Regions from separate parts of the Clostridium pabulibutyricum genome, predicted to be linked through region 2. Evidence: riboswitches for the same ligand, from Rfam matches in the RefSeq annotation. Region 2 holds a riboswitch; each other region holds the start of a gene.
The links. A riboswitch is a leader RNA that binds a small molecule or an ion and turns the genes downstream of it on or off. The one in region 2 is predicted to bind S-adenosylmethionine.
Positions count from the first base shown of each region.

Region 1: another riboswitch for S-adenosylmethionine. It lies ahead of metK (methionine adenosyltransferase); the one in region 2 lies ahead of AC4CVH_RS09980 (O-acetylhomoserine aminocarboxypropyltransferase/cysteine synthase family protein).
Region 3: another riboswitch for S-adenosylmethionine. It lies ahead of AC4CVH_RS04655 (YbaK/EbsC family protein); the one in region 2 lies ahead of AC4CVH_RS09980 (O-acetylhomoserine aminocarboxypropyltransferase/cysteine synthase family protein).

Region 1 covers NZ_JBZAYZ010000009.1:27,721-32,343, reverse strand. Annotated here, with positions in the region: gene AC4CVH_RS10555 (rod shape-determining protein) at 1-789, shown strand, start outside; gene yyaC (spore protease YyaC) at 840-1,382, opposite strand; tRNA gene AC4CVH_RS10545 (tRNA-Thr) at 1,672-1,747, shown strand; tRNA gene AC4CVH_RS10540 (tRNA-Tyr) at 1,753-1,837, shown strand; tRNA gene AC4CVH_RS10535 (tRNA-Val) at 1,846-1,921, shown strand; tRNA gene AC4CVH_RS10530 (tRNA-Thr) at 1,961-2,036, shown strand; tRNA gene AC4CVH_RS10525 (tRNA-Tyr) at 2,042-2,126, shown strand; SAM riboswitch class I at 2,170-2,268, shown strand; gene metK (methionine adenosyltransferase) at 2,338-3,513, shown strand; gene recD2 (SF1B family DNA helicase RecD2) at 3,599-4,623, shown strand, end outside.
Region 2 covers NZ_JBZAYZ010000008.1:68,268-72,890, reverse strand. Annotated here, with positions in the region: gene AC4CVH_RS09990 (ferredoxin-like domain-containing protein) at 1-1,010, shown strand, start outside; gene AC4CVH_RS09985 (O-acetylhomoserine aminocarboxypropyltransferase/cysteine synthase family protein) at 1,054-2,283, shown strand; SAM riboswitch class I at 2,365-2,470, shown strand; gene AC4CVH_RS09980 (O-acetylhomoserine aminocarboxypropyltransferase/cysteine synthase family protein) at 2,545-3,828, shown strand; partial or broken gene AC4CVH_RS09975 (NAD(P)-dependent alcohol dehydrogenase) at 4,328-4,579, shown strand.
Region 3 covers NZ_JBZAYZ010000002.1:274,214-278,836, reverse strand. Annotated here, with positions in the region: gene carB (carbamoyl-phosphate synthase large subunit) at 1-1,729, shown strand, start outside; SAM riboswitch class I at 1,803-1,907, shown strand; gene AC4CVH_RS04655 (YbaK/EbsC family protein) at 1,992-2,456, shown strand; T-box leader at 2,555-2,788, shown strand; SAM riboswitch class I at 2,825-2,935, shown strand; gene cysC (adenylyl-sulfate kinase) at 3,051-3,638, shown strand; gene AC4CVH_RS04645 (adenylyl-sulfate reductase subunit alpha) at 3,635-4,623, shown strand, end outside.

The sequences.
Region 1 (4,623 bases), on a different contig from region 2:
GAAAAAATGCTTAAATATTTTATAGAAAAGGCTTGTGGTAAAAAAAGAACTACTCCAAGGGTAGTGGTTTGTGTACCATGCGAAGCTACTGAAGTTGAAAAAAGAGCCGTAATCGATGCAGCACAAAATGCAGGGGCAAAAAAGGTATTTTTAATAGAAGAGCCGCTTGCTGCCGCCATAGGTGCAGGAATAGATATAACCAAACCGGAAGGGAATATGGTAATTGATATAGGTGGTGGAACAACAGATGTAGCAGTTATTTCTCTCGGAGGAATTGTAGTTAGATCATCAATCAAAGTTGCAGGAGACAAGTTTGATGAAGCAATAATGAAATTCATAAGAAAACAGCGAAAACTTATGATAGGTGAAAGAACTGCGGAAGAGTTGAAGATAAATATAGGATCGGCATTTGACGGAAGTGATGATGGAATGGAAATAAGAGGTAGAGATCTCGTCACTGGACTTCCTAAAAATATAAGAGTGACCTCGGATGAGATGAGAGAGGCACTTAAAGATACTATAAATGCAATAGCCGATACTACTCATGCAGTACTTGAAAAAACTCCTCCTGAACTTGCTGCTGATATAGCAGATAAAGGCATTATAATGACTGGAGGAGGAGCTTTGCTGAATGGATTGAATGATCTTATACACAACACTACAAATGTGCCTGTGTATGTTGCAGAAGATGCAGTATCATGTGTAGCTCTTGGAACAGGAAAAGTACTTGAATATCTTGATAAAATGGAGATTACGTTTACTGGAGATGATATAACTATTATTGATTAAATTAAGAATCTAATTTATTAGTAAATTTTCTAATAAGTTAGATTTTTTAACTAATATATTTTATCTGAGTTTTCATATAGGTTATATGCATGTGTCAATGAGTCAAGGATTACCTTTGACATGGATAAAATAAGATTTAGACGTATGTTGTTGGAACTGCTGAACAAATTCCTATTTGCATTTGAATCCACGATACCTATTATGGAAGCCTCTCCGACATTTGGAAGTGATTTTCCAACACCTTTTCCAGGATGGACAGGAAAATCCCTTATTTGGATTTCTCCTATACTTTCAGTATCACCAAGGCAGGCATCTATCCCAAGAATGTTACAGTTTTTGTGTTTCAATTTGATTTCATCAAGTTTTCTATTGATATTCAGGGCATGTATAGGTTCTTGTATTGTACCGTAGACAGGAAGAGGAAAATGTTTATATGTAAGTAATGTACCTACCATAGGTCCAAGGCAGTCACCTATGTATCTGTCTGTACCGATACACACTAGGATTGTATTTTTACTTATATAATCTTTTAAAAAATTCCCTAGTTTGTGATATACCAATGGATTTGTATACTTTGCTTTTATTTTGTTCACAATGTCACCTCTTTGATTAAGCTTTTTATTTTTTCATGTATGATCCGTGTTTTTAAAAAGTCATATATAATCTATATGATTGCTTGATTCAAATTAGAATACTACAAAAAAAATGACACTTGCAAAGGTATGATTTTGTGAGAAAAAACAAGTAATACAGAGTAAATAAAGGATGTTTATCAAAATATAAGAAAAAATAGAATTTGAAAAAAAGCCAACTACACGTTATACTAACATACGTTAATGTATTTGCTGCTTTGTACGGCAGTTGATTTAAAGTAGTGAATAGGCTGGCATAGCTCAGATGGTAGAGCAACTGACTTGTAATCAGTAGGTCGTGGGTTCGATGCCTACTGCCAGCACCAAATTTGGAGGAATTCCCGAGTGGCTAAAGGGGGCAGACTGTAAATCTGTTGTCATCGACTTCGATGGTTCGAATCCATCTTCCTCCACCAAGTATTATGGGCGCATAGCTCAGCTGGGAGAGCATCTGCCTTACAAGCAGAGGGTCACAGGTTCGAGCCCTGTTGTGCCCACCATTAATTATGGATTTTGGTTTTAATGTAACAAGTGAATAAGCTGGCATAGCTCAGATGGTAGAGCAACTGACTTGTAATCAGTAGGTCGTGGGTTCGATGCCTACTGCCAGCACCAAATTTGGAGGAATTCCCGAGTGGCTAAAGGGGGCAGACTGTAAATCTGTTGTCATCGACTTCGATGGTTCGAATCCATCTTCCTCCACCATATAAAAAACACTAGTTGGTGTTTTTTATTTTACAATTTAAAACTCTTATCGAGAGAGGTGGAGGGAAAGGGCCCTATGAAACCCGGCAACCAGTAATTTTACTAAGGTGCCAATTCCTGCAGTTTTTCTGCGAGATAAGAGAGTTGATATGTTTATTGACCTCTTCTTATGAAGAGGTTTTTTATTTTATACAGATGGAGGTAAAATTATATGAGAAAGTTATTCACTTCTGAGTCGGTTACAGAAGGACATCCAGATAAAATGTGCGATCAGATATCAGACGCAATACTTGATTCCATACTGGCACAAGATCCTGATGGAAGAGTAGCTTGTGAAACAGTGACTACTACAGGGATGATTATGATTATGGGAGAAATATCAACTAAGTGCTATGTTGACATTCCAAAGATAGTCAGAAAAACTGTAAAAGAAATAGGTTATACTAGAGCTAAATACGGTTTTGATTGTGATACTTGTTCTGTAATATCTTCAATAGATGAGCAGTCTTCGGATATAGCAATGGGAGTAAATGAAGCTTTTGAGGCTAAATCAGGAGAAATGGACAAAGTAGATGCAGTAGGTGCCGGAGATCAGGGAATGATGTTTGGATTTGCTACAAACGAAACTCCGGAATATATGCCTCTTCCAATAAATATGGCTCATAAACTTTCAAAAAAGTTGGCTGATGTAAGAAAAGACGGTACACTTTCATATTTGAGGCCTGATGGAAAGACTCAGGTTACTGTAGAATACGAAGATGACAAGCCTGTGAGAATAGACACGGTTGTAGTTTCATCACAGCATGATCCACATGTAACTCAGGAGCAGATAAGAGAGGATATAATAGAAAAAGTTATAAAACCTATAATACCTGCAAAGTTTCTTGATGAGAATACTAAATATTTTATAAATCCTACAGGAAGATTTGTCGTAGGAGGTCCTCAAGGTGATTCGGGACTTACCGGAAGAAAGATAATAGTAGATACTTATGGTGGATATGGAAGACACGGCGGAGGAGCATTTTCCGGAAAAGATCCAACCAAAGTTGACAGATCGGCAGCATATGCTGCAAGATGGGTGGCAAAAAATCTTGTTGCAGCAGGTGTTTCTGATAAACTCGAGATACAGCTTGCTTATGCCATAGGAGTTGCAAAACCTGTGTCTATAACGGTAGATACATTTGGAACGGGGAAAATATCGGATGACAAGGTTGTTGATATAATAAATAAAACCTTTGATTTAAGACCGGGTGCAATCATTAGAGAACTTGATTTAAAAAGACCTATATATAGACAAGTTGCGGCATATGGACATTTTGGAAGAACGGATTTGGATGTACCTTGGGAACAATTGAACAAAGTAGATGATATAAAGAAATATTTGTAAATAAAAGCACGTACCTTTAAGGGACGTGCTTTTGATATGTTATAATGAAATATATTAATAGTATTTTGAGAAATAGGGGAGCTTTATGGAAGAAATACAGGGAATTATAGATGATGTAGTATTTCATAATGATGAAAATGGATATGTGGTTGCCAAATTGAAAAATAAAAGTGGTATTGTAACAGTAGTGGGAAACCTCCCGTTTATTATGGAGGGACAGAATTTGAAACTTACTGGTGAGTGGGTTCTGCATCCTAATTTTGGCCAGCAGTTCAAGATAAAATATTCCGAGGAAGTTGTACCTGATACTACAGTCGGCATTGAAAGATATCTTTCATCAGGGGCGATATCAGGAATAGGTCCGGTTACTGCGAGAAAGATAGTTGAAAAGTTCGGCAAAGAGACACTTTATATAATGGATAATCACATTGACAGGCTTAGAGAAATAGAGGGGATAGGACAGAAAAAGATAAATCTTATATGTGATTCCTATTCAAAACAAAGTGAAGTAAGAAATATAATGATTTTCCTTCAGACATATGGTATAAGTGCAAATCAATGCGTAAAAATACATAAAAAATTTGGAGCGTCATCTATTGATGCAGTAAAGAAAAATCCATATGTTTTAACAGATGAGATAGCAGGGATAGGCTTTAAAATTGCAGACAGGATAGCCAGAAGCCTCGGTATAGAAGCAAATTCACCTTTTAGAATTCAAAGTGGACTGAGATATTTGGTAAACAAGTTTTGCAATTTCGGAAATACGTATATGCCGCTGGAAAAGCTTGTGTCTGAGGCTGAAAGCCTTATGGGTACGAACAAAGAAGATGTTGAACAAAATATATATGACAGTTCGCTTAAAGGAAAGCTAAAACTTGAAAAGTCAGGGGAGAAAATATGTGTTTTTCTTCCTGTGTACTATTATTGTGAGTTGAGTGTTACAAAAAAAATACTTTATCTTGAATTCAGCAAATATGATAAAATTGAAATTGACATTGAAAAGGAAGTTTGTGATTTTGAAAAAGCCAGCAATATAGAATTTGCGGCTTCTCAGATAGAGGCCATAAAAGGTGCCTTTGAAAATGGAGTTGAGATAATAACAGGGGGACC
Region 2 (4,623 bases):
CTCAGCATGAAAAAGCAGTTATCGGACTTCATGGAAGGGCAAAGAGAACTGATGATGGCCTTATACCAATGTATCAGATATCTTTTGGTGGAAAACTTGGAGAAAACCCGAGGATGGGAGAAGCTTATGGTGATATTCCTGCTAAAAAAGTTCCAGAATTTTTGCATGAACTTGCATATCTCAAGCTTAATTCAGGATGTGAAAATTTTTATGACTTTATAGAAAAGAATAATTCGGATATAAGAACTCTATTTAAAGAGTACACAGATGTGGATAAATTCAAGGGAGATTCGGGTATATACTTTGATTTTGGTTCCTGCGAGAAATTTTCACTTAAAGGGCGTGGACCGGGAGAATGCAGCACTGGTGTTATGGATGTAATTAATTTGGATCTTTCAAATGCAAAAACAGCTCTCGACAAATATAGAAATACGAAAGACAATAAGGATTTGTATGCGTCGGCACTTGCATCTGCAAGAACACTTCTTGTTCTTAGAGGGGTTGATACAAATAAGGACAGGGAGATATTTGCACAATTTGCAAAGAACTTTGTGAATGCAGGATATGTGAAAAAATCGGTTAAAGATTTATTTGACACTCTAATAGATTTTAAAATTGGGGATATAGACGATATTTCAGATAAAATTGATGAAGTTGAGTACCTTTTCAATAAAGTAAATGACATGTATAAGTCATTGGATGGAAAACTTGAAATAACACTTGCAAAAGAAAATGAAACAGTTTCGAAAGCTGTAAATACTGAAAACAATTCTGAAGCTGAAAATGACACTGAAGTTGTAGATTTCAGAGGAGTAAAGTGTCCCATAAATTTTGTCAAGGTTAAAATTGAACTTTCAAAAATAAGGTCCGGCGAGAAAAAAGGATTTTACATTGATGATGGAGATCCTATAAACAATGTTCCGGAAAGTGTTAAAAAAGAGGGTCATAAGATAGTTTCAATAGACAAAAATTATGATGGATACAATTTACTTGTAATAGAAAAGAAATAGATAGAATCTTTTTATGGGTACCTTTGAGATTTGAGGTGAAATTATGAAATTCGATACTAAACTGATACATGGAAATTTGAATATAGATTATACCGGTTCTACAAATACGCCGGTGTACCTTACGAATGCATATGCGTATACCAGCGCTGAAAAGCTTGAAAATATATTTAATGGAAAGGCTATGGGATATGCGTATACGAGGATGTCAAATCCTACGGTAATGTCCTTTGAAAGAAGAATGGCAAGTCTTGAAAATGGATTTGTTGCAACAGCTGCAGCATCTGGAATGAGTGCAATTTATCTTGTAATAATGAACACAGTTGCTCCAGGAGATGAAATAATTGCATCAAGTGGATTGTATGGAGGAACTTATACGCTTATAAGAAATCTTACTTCGCTGGGCATAAAAGTAAAATTTTTAGATGATATTACAAGAGAGTCACTTCAAGAGGAGATAACTGAAAATACAAAGCTCGTGTTTGCAGAAACCATAGGAAATCCGAAACTTGATATACTCGATATCGAAGGCATTGCTGGAATATGCAGTCTAAATGATATAATTTTTGCAGTGGATTCCACAATAACAACTCCTTATCTTATAAGACCTCTTGAGCATGGAGTGGATATTGTCGTGCATTCTGCCTCCAAGTATATAAATGGAACGTCCAACTCAATAGGTGGAATTATAATAGACGGAGGAAGTAGCAAATATAGAAGTCCAAAGCATAAAGGCTTTGCAGCTTATGCAAAACAGTATGGGAAAATGGCATTTACGGCAAAATTGAAAGACACGATAGGAAGAGATGTAGGACCTGCCATGTCACCTTCTACAGCCTTTCTGAATTTAACCGGAATTGAGACTCTTTCACTTAGGATGGAGAGACACTGTAAAAATGCCCTTGAAATTGCGAGATATCTTGAGAAGCAGGATAAAGTTGATGCGGTAAACTATCCTGGACTTGAAAGTTCGAAGTATCATTGCCTTGCTGAGAAATATTATAAAAAGGGTGCGGGGAGTATACTTACGTTTAGACTTGGCAGTAAGGAAAGGGCATATAAGTTTTTAAACAGTTTAAAACTTATATTGAATCTTACGAATATAGGTGATACTAAAACTATAATAATACATCCGGCATCTACAATATGTGCAAACAACACGGATAAGGAAAGACAGCAGATGGGTGTGTATGATGACTTGGTAAGACTATCTGTGGGTATAGAAGATACGGATGACATAAAAGAAGATATAAAAAATGCACTTTCACAAATATAAAAAAAGTTTGAAATTTATATTGACAATTAAAATTCAAGAATGTATAGTAAACATATATTTAATACAAATTTAATATTGAACTTCTTATCAAGAGAGGCGGAGGGACTGGCCCTATGATGTCCGGCAACCTGAATGAATTTTTATTCGACGGTGCTAATTCCAGCAGGTGAAACCTGAAAGATGAGAAACATTGATAATTCTTACTTCTTACAGTTTCACTGTAGGAAGTTTTTATTTTTTAATTAAAAAGGAGAGATAGGAATGAGCAAAGAGAGAAAATTGTCATTTGAAACATTACAGGTTCATGCAGGACAGGTACCGGATCCTGCAACAGGAGCAAGGGCGGTTCCAATATACCAAACCACATCTTTTGTTTTTAAAGATGCAGACGAGGCAGCTGATTTTTTTCAGCTTAAGAAACCGGGAAATGTTTACGGAAGAATAATGAATCCAACAGAAGATGTATTTGAAAAGAGAGTTGCAGCTCTTGAAGGCGGAAGTGCAGGACTTGCAACAGCATCCGGACTTGCAGCAATACTTTATGCAGTTTTGAATGTTGCGAGTGCAGGAGACAACATAGTTGCAGCAAGCACTTTGTACGGTGGGACATATGAGTTGTTTTCAGTAACACTTAAAAAACTTGGAATTGATGTTGTATTTGTTGATCCCGATGATCCTGAAAACATAAGAAAAGCCATAAATGACAAGACGAAAGCTGTTTATGCAGAAACGATAGGAAATCCAAAGATAAATATTCTTGACATAGAGGCTGTAGCAAATGTAGCACATGACAACAAAATACCTTTTATCATAGACAATACATTTGGAACCCCATATCTTGTAAGACCAATAGAATATGGTGCAGACGTAGTTGTACATTCCGCTACAAAATTCATAGGAGGACATGGAACAACTCTTGGTGGAATAATAGTGGACGGAGGAAAATTCGACTGGGCCGGAAGCGGAAAGTTCCCTGATTTCACAACACCTGATGAAAGTTATAACGGACTTGTATATGCAGATCTTGGTCCTACTGCTTTTGCAACAAAAGCAAGAGTACAGCTGCTTAGAAATACAGGAGCGACCTTAAGTCCACAAAGTGCATTTTATTTCCTTTTAGGACTTGAATCACTTTCGCTTAGAGTTGAAAGACATGTAGAAAATACAAGGAAAATAGTTGAATTTTTAAGCAACCATCCAAAAGTTGCATGGGTAAACTATCCGGAACTTGAAGGAAATCCATACAAAGAGCTTGCAAAGAAGTATTTGCCAAAGGGAGCAGGTTCAATTTTCACCTTTGGTATAAAAGGAGGACTTGAAGCAGGGAAGAAGTTTATAAACAGTCTTGAACTTTTCTCTCTCCTTGCAAATGTGGCAGATGCAAAATCACTTGTAATCCATCCTGCAAGCACAACACATGCAGAACTTAATGAAGAGCAGCAGAGAGCAGCCGGGATAACTCCGGATCTCATAAGACTTTCAATAGGAGTTGAAGGTGCGGACGATCTTATATATGATTTGAATCAGGCGCTTTCTAAAGTTTGATATGACTTTAAAAGAGAATAATTAGATACAGCAGACCTATCCAAATTGGATGGGTCTGATTTTTATAAATATACTTGTAAATGCTATAATGTCTATATATAGATTACTTTTGGAGGAAAAGGGATGATTAATTTAACATGCAAGCGTCAGTTTGTATATAAACATACCCTGGGTCTTGTAGCTGCAGCCGTAAAGTCAATAGAAAATTATCTGGAAACATATCTATGATCAAATAGCAAGACCAGAATATGAAAATACCGATGGTACGGTATATCTAAATAAAAAAAGCTTCACACCGATAAGGGATGGAAAAGATAAAATGCTGGCTGTAGTTATAATGCTTAAAGATATTCAAAAGGTATATAATATGGTAAATAAATATACTGGAATGAGAGCAAGATACAGTTTTTCGGATATACTGGGTTGAAGCAGATGCATGATGAGGCTTAAGAAATATGCAGTTAGCATTTCAGACAGTCACTCTACTGTACTTATAGAGGGTGAAAGTGAAAATCTTGAAATACCAAGAGAAGAATGGGGATGCGGAATGGCCCATAAGACAATAAAAGGTGGATTATGTCCTGGTGGAAGGCTAAGAATGGAGAGATTGATTGATCTTGTAAGACACAATCGTGTTGATTCTGGAAAGCTTGTTACATATGTGTACCATGGTTTTGACCATATAGAGGAAGCACTTCTTCTTATGAAAAATAAGCCAAAGGATTTAATAAAACCAGTAGTTATATTGTAGATTAAATAAAAGAGCTGCCCGAGGCAGCTCTTTTATTTAATGAA
Region 3 (4,623 bases), on a different contig from region 2:
AATGGGATTTACAGACGAGTATATATGCGAACTTATAGGAATGAAATTGTGTGATTTGAAAAAACTTAGAGATATAAACGGCATAAAATCAGTATACAAGATGGTAGATACATGCAGCGGTGAATTCGAGGCGAAAACTTCTTATTATTATTCATGTTATGACCTTGAAAGTGATAATGTGGTTTCAAACAACAAGAAAGTACTTGTCATAGGTTCAGGACCTATAAGAATTGGGCAGGGCATAGAATTTGATTATTGTTGTGTAAATGGTGTATGGGCAATAAAAGATGCCGGACTTGAAGCGATTATAATAAACAACAACCCTGAAACGGTAAGTACGGATTTTGATGTTTCAGACAAGCTTTATTTTGAACCTCTTTATATAGATGATGTGATGAATGTCATAAATGAAGAAAATGTATATGGCGTAATTGTTCAATTTGGAGGCCAAACTGCATTGAATCTTGCAAAAAAACTTAATGACAGAGGAATAAATATTCTTGGAACATCTTTTGAATCAATAGATTTTGCTGAAGACAGGGAGAAATTTAGAGTGCTGCTTGAAAAACTTGACATAGATTCTCCTATTGGAGGCTCTGTGTCAAGCATCGAAGAAGCTAGAAATCTCGTTGAAAAAATAGGATATCCTGTAATTGTAAGGCCTTCTTACGTTATAGGTGGAAGGGCCATGAAAGTTGTTTACAGTGATGCTGAACTGTCAAAGTATTTAAATGAGGCAGTAAATCTTTCAAAAGAGTACCCTGTACTTGTAGATAAATATATAGTTGGAAAAGAAATTGAAGTTGATGCAATATCCGACGGGGTAGACATTATAATTCCAGGAGTAATGGAACATGTTGAAAAAACAGGGGTGCATTCAGGAGACAGCATAGCAATGTATCCTACTGTAAGCCTGCCGGATGAAGTGCTTGAAAAAATAGAGGAATATACATTGAAAATAGCAAGAGGATTGAATGTTGTTGGACTTTTAAATGTTCAATATGCGTTTGATGGAAGTAAAATTTATGTAATCGAGGTTAATCCGAGAGCATCCAGAACAGTGCCTATTCTCAGTAAGGTTACAGACATACCGATGATAAAAATAGCAGTCTCTGTAATGCTTGGGAAAAGTATAAGAGAGTTTGGGTATAAGAGGGATATGTATAAATACAATAAAATACATGCAGTGAAGATGCCTGTATTTTCAAATAAAAAACTTCCAGGAGTTGATCCAGCTCTTGCACCTGAAATGAAATCAACGGGAGAAGTTCTTGGAGTTGATTTCAATAAAGAAAAAGCAATGTATAAGGCATTCAAGGCAGCAGGTGTGAAGGTTTATACGGGAGGAAACATTTATATATCGGTAAACGACAGGGATAAGAAAGATGTACTTGAGATAAGCAGGACATATAAGGCACTTGGATTTTCTATATACGCATCACGTGGAACGTGGGAATTTCTAAATGACAATAAGGTAGCCTGCAGTGAGCTTGATATAGAAGATGCACTTGATAAAATACGCGATAAAAAGATAGATATTGTAATAAATACTGTAACCACCGGGTACAATGGGGAAACATATGGATTTAAGCTAAGATATGTTTCTTTAGTACACGATAGAGTGCTCTTTACGTGCCTTGATACTGCGAAAGTGTATGCGCTTTGTGTAAAAATAGAAAAATCAGGTGAAAAAATAGATTATAGATCAATGAAGGAGTATTTGATATAGAATTAAGCATATTGACAAATCAACTTCAAAAATTTATACTAAAATTGTTTAACAAATTTTAAAATTTAATACGCTCTTATCAAGAGTGGCTGAGGGACTGGCCCTATGATGCCCGGCAACCTGAATAGTTTATATTCAACGGTGCCAATTCCAGCAGGTGAAACCTGAAAGATGAGAAATAAAAGAGATATGATTTCAAACCTTCCTGAATTTATCTGCAGGAAGGTTTTTAATATTTTAATCAGAAAGGAAAATGGTGCTTATGAGTGTGGAAAATGTGATTAAATATTTTGAGGATAAAGGTTTGAAAAATCCGGTTTTTAAACTAGATGATAGCGGAGCTACTGTTGAGCAGGCGGCAGAGACGATACATACAGAGCCAAAGTACATAGCAAAGACTCTGGCTTTCAAGCTGAAGGATCGGAATATACTTGTTGTTGTACGCGGAGATCTAAAAGTAAATAATAGAAAATTTAAAGATACTTTTAAAGTGAAGGCAAAAATGCTTGAAAGTGAAATGGTTTTGAAGGAAATAGGGCATCCAGTAGGAGGACTTTGTCCGTTTGGGTTGAAAAATGCTGTAAAAATTTACTTGGATCTTTCTATAAAAGACTTTGAATATGTTTATCCAGCAGCAGGATCGAAAGATTATGCCCTTAAGATTTCGCCGTTAAAAATGTATAAACTTGTGTATGGGGAGTGGGTTGATGTATGCAATAATCCATAAAACAAATTTATGTATAAAAGTTATTTTATATAATTAATTGAATTTATTTCTTGACAAGCCATAATTTAAAAAGTATAATAAGTTCAAAATTAAATAAGACCAAAACTGTGATTGAGAGAAGTATACTATGGAGTCCTAAAGAGAGAAATCTTTTAGCTGAGACAGATTTCAGGATTAAGTAGTGGAAAATGCGCTTATGAGTTCTGTAATTGAAATTAAGTAGGTTTATGCGGATGCTGTACGTTAAAACAGTAGAATAATGTATTTTGAGTTATTGTATCTTGAAGATACAGTAAACAGAGTGGAACCGCGGAAAAACTTCCGCCTCTGTATGAGGCGGAAGTTTTTTTATCTAAAATTATAATATATTCTTATCAAGAGAGGTTGAGGGACTGGCCCTGTGAAACCCGACAACCGGCACTTTTATGTGAGTGTATCGGTGTTAATTCCTACGGAATGATTTTTCTGGAAGATAAGAAAGATGGATTGCAAAAATTTATTTTCAAATTTATTACGACCATTTTTCATTTCGGAAAATGGTCGTAATAAATTATATTAAAGATTGAATCGCTTATGAAACAAGGGAGGGTGGTTATGGAAAATAATATAGTTTGGCATAAAATGTTTGTAGATAGAAAAATGAGAGAAAATCTGCTTGGACAAAAAGGAAAGCTTATATGGTTTACAGGTTTGTCAGGTTCGGGAAAATCTACAGTTGCAGCACTACTTGAAAAAGAACTGTACAGTATGGGAAAACTCACCTATGTTTTAGATGGAGATAACGTGCGTCACGGGCTTAATTCGGATCTTGGATTTTCGGAGGGTGACAGGAGTGAAAATATAAGAAGAATTTCCGAACTCTGCAAACTTTTTGTGGATTGTGGAGTAGTTGTAATTGCAACCTTTGTATCACCATTTAAGAGAGATAGGAATAAGGTTAGAAATCTTATTTTGAAGGATTTTATTGAAGTTTATGTAAGTTGTCCAGTTGAAGTGTGTAAAAAGCGTGATCCAAAGGGGCTTTACAAAAAGGCGGTAAAAGGTGAAATAAACGAATTTACAGGTATAAGTGCTGTTTATGAACTTCCGGAAAATCCTGAAATTGTAATAGATACTAATTTAAATACTGCGGATGAATGTGTTAAGAAAATAGTTAATTATTTACAGGGGGTGCTTTTGTGAAACTTGATCTTGTAGAAGTTTCTACGGATATTTTAATAATAGGTGGAGGTGCAGCCGGGTGTTTTGCGGCTCTTGAGGCTGCAAATTCACCTGAAAAACCTAAGATTTTAATACTGGAAAAAGCAAATATAAAAAGAAGCGGATGTCTTGCAGCAGGAATAAATGCACTTAATGCATATATAAACGAAGATGAAACTCCAGAGTCTTTTGTAGATTATGTTAGAGATGAATTTAATGGAGTTGTGAGAGAAGACCTCGTTTATACAGTAGCTAAAAAATTAAATGAAGTTACGTCTAAAATGGAAAAAATGGGGTTAACCATATTGAAAAATTCGGAAGGAAAGTATGTCACACGGGGAAGAAGAAGCATAAAAATAAATGGAGAAAATATTAAGCCTGTAATTGCTTCCAAGGTTCTGGATACTAAAAATATAGATGTCATGAATAAAACAAATGTCATAGATTATATTACGAGAGGAGGTAAAGTTATAGGCGCATATGCATTTTCGGTAGATAAGAATAAATTTTATGCGGTTTATTCTAAAGCCGTAATATGTGCAGCGGGGGGAGCTTCAGGAATATACAAGCCAAATAATCCAGGATTTTCAAGGCACAAGATGTGGTATTCACCTTTCAATACTGGATCTGGCTATGCTATGGGAATAAGGGCTGGTGCCGAGATGACAACTTTTGAAATGAGATTTATAGCACTGAGGTGCAAGGATACTATAGCACCTACGGGAACCATAGCACAAGGAGTAAAAGCTGTCCAGATAAATTCAGATGGAGAGGAATATGTTCTAAAGTATGGAAAGCCTACAACTATAAATAGACTCTACTCAACTGTCATGGAAAATAAGATAGGGAGAGGGCCATGTTTTTTAAGGACAAAACATATTTCCAAAATGGTTGAAACGGATCTTGTAAAGGCATATTTAAATATGGCACCTTCTCAGGCGCTAAAGTGGATTGATAGTGGAGAAAT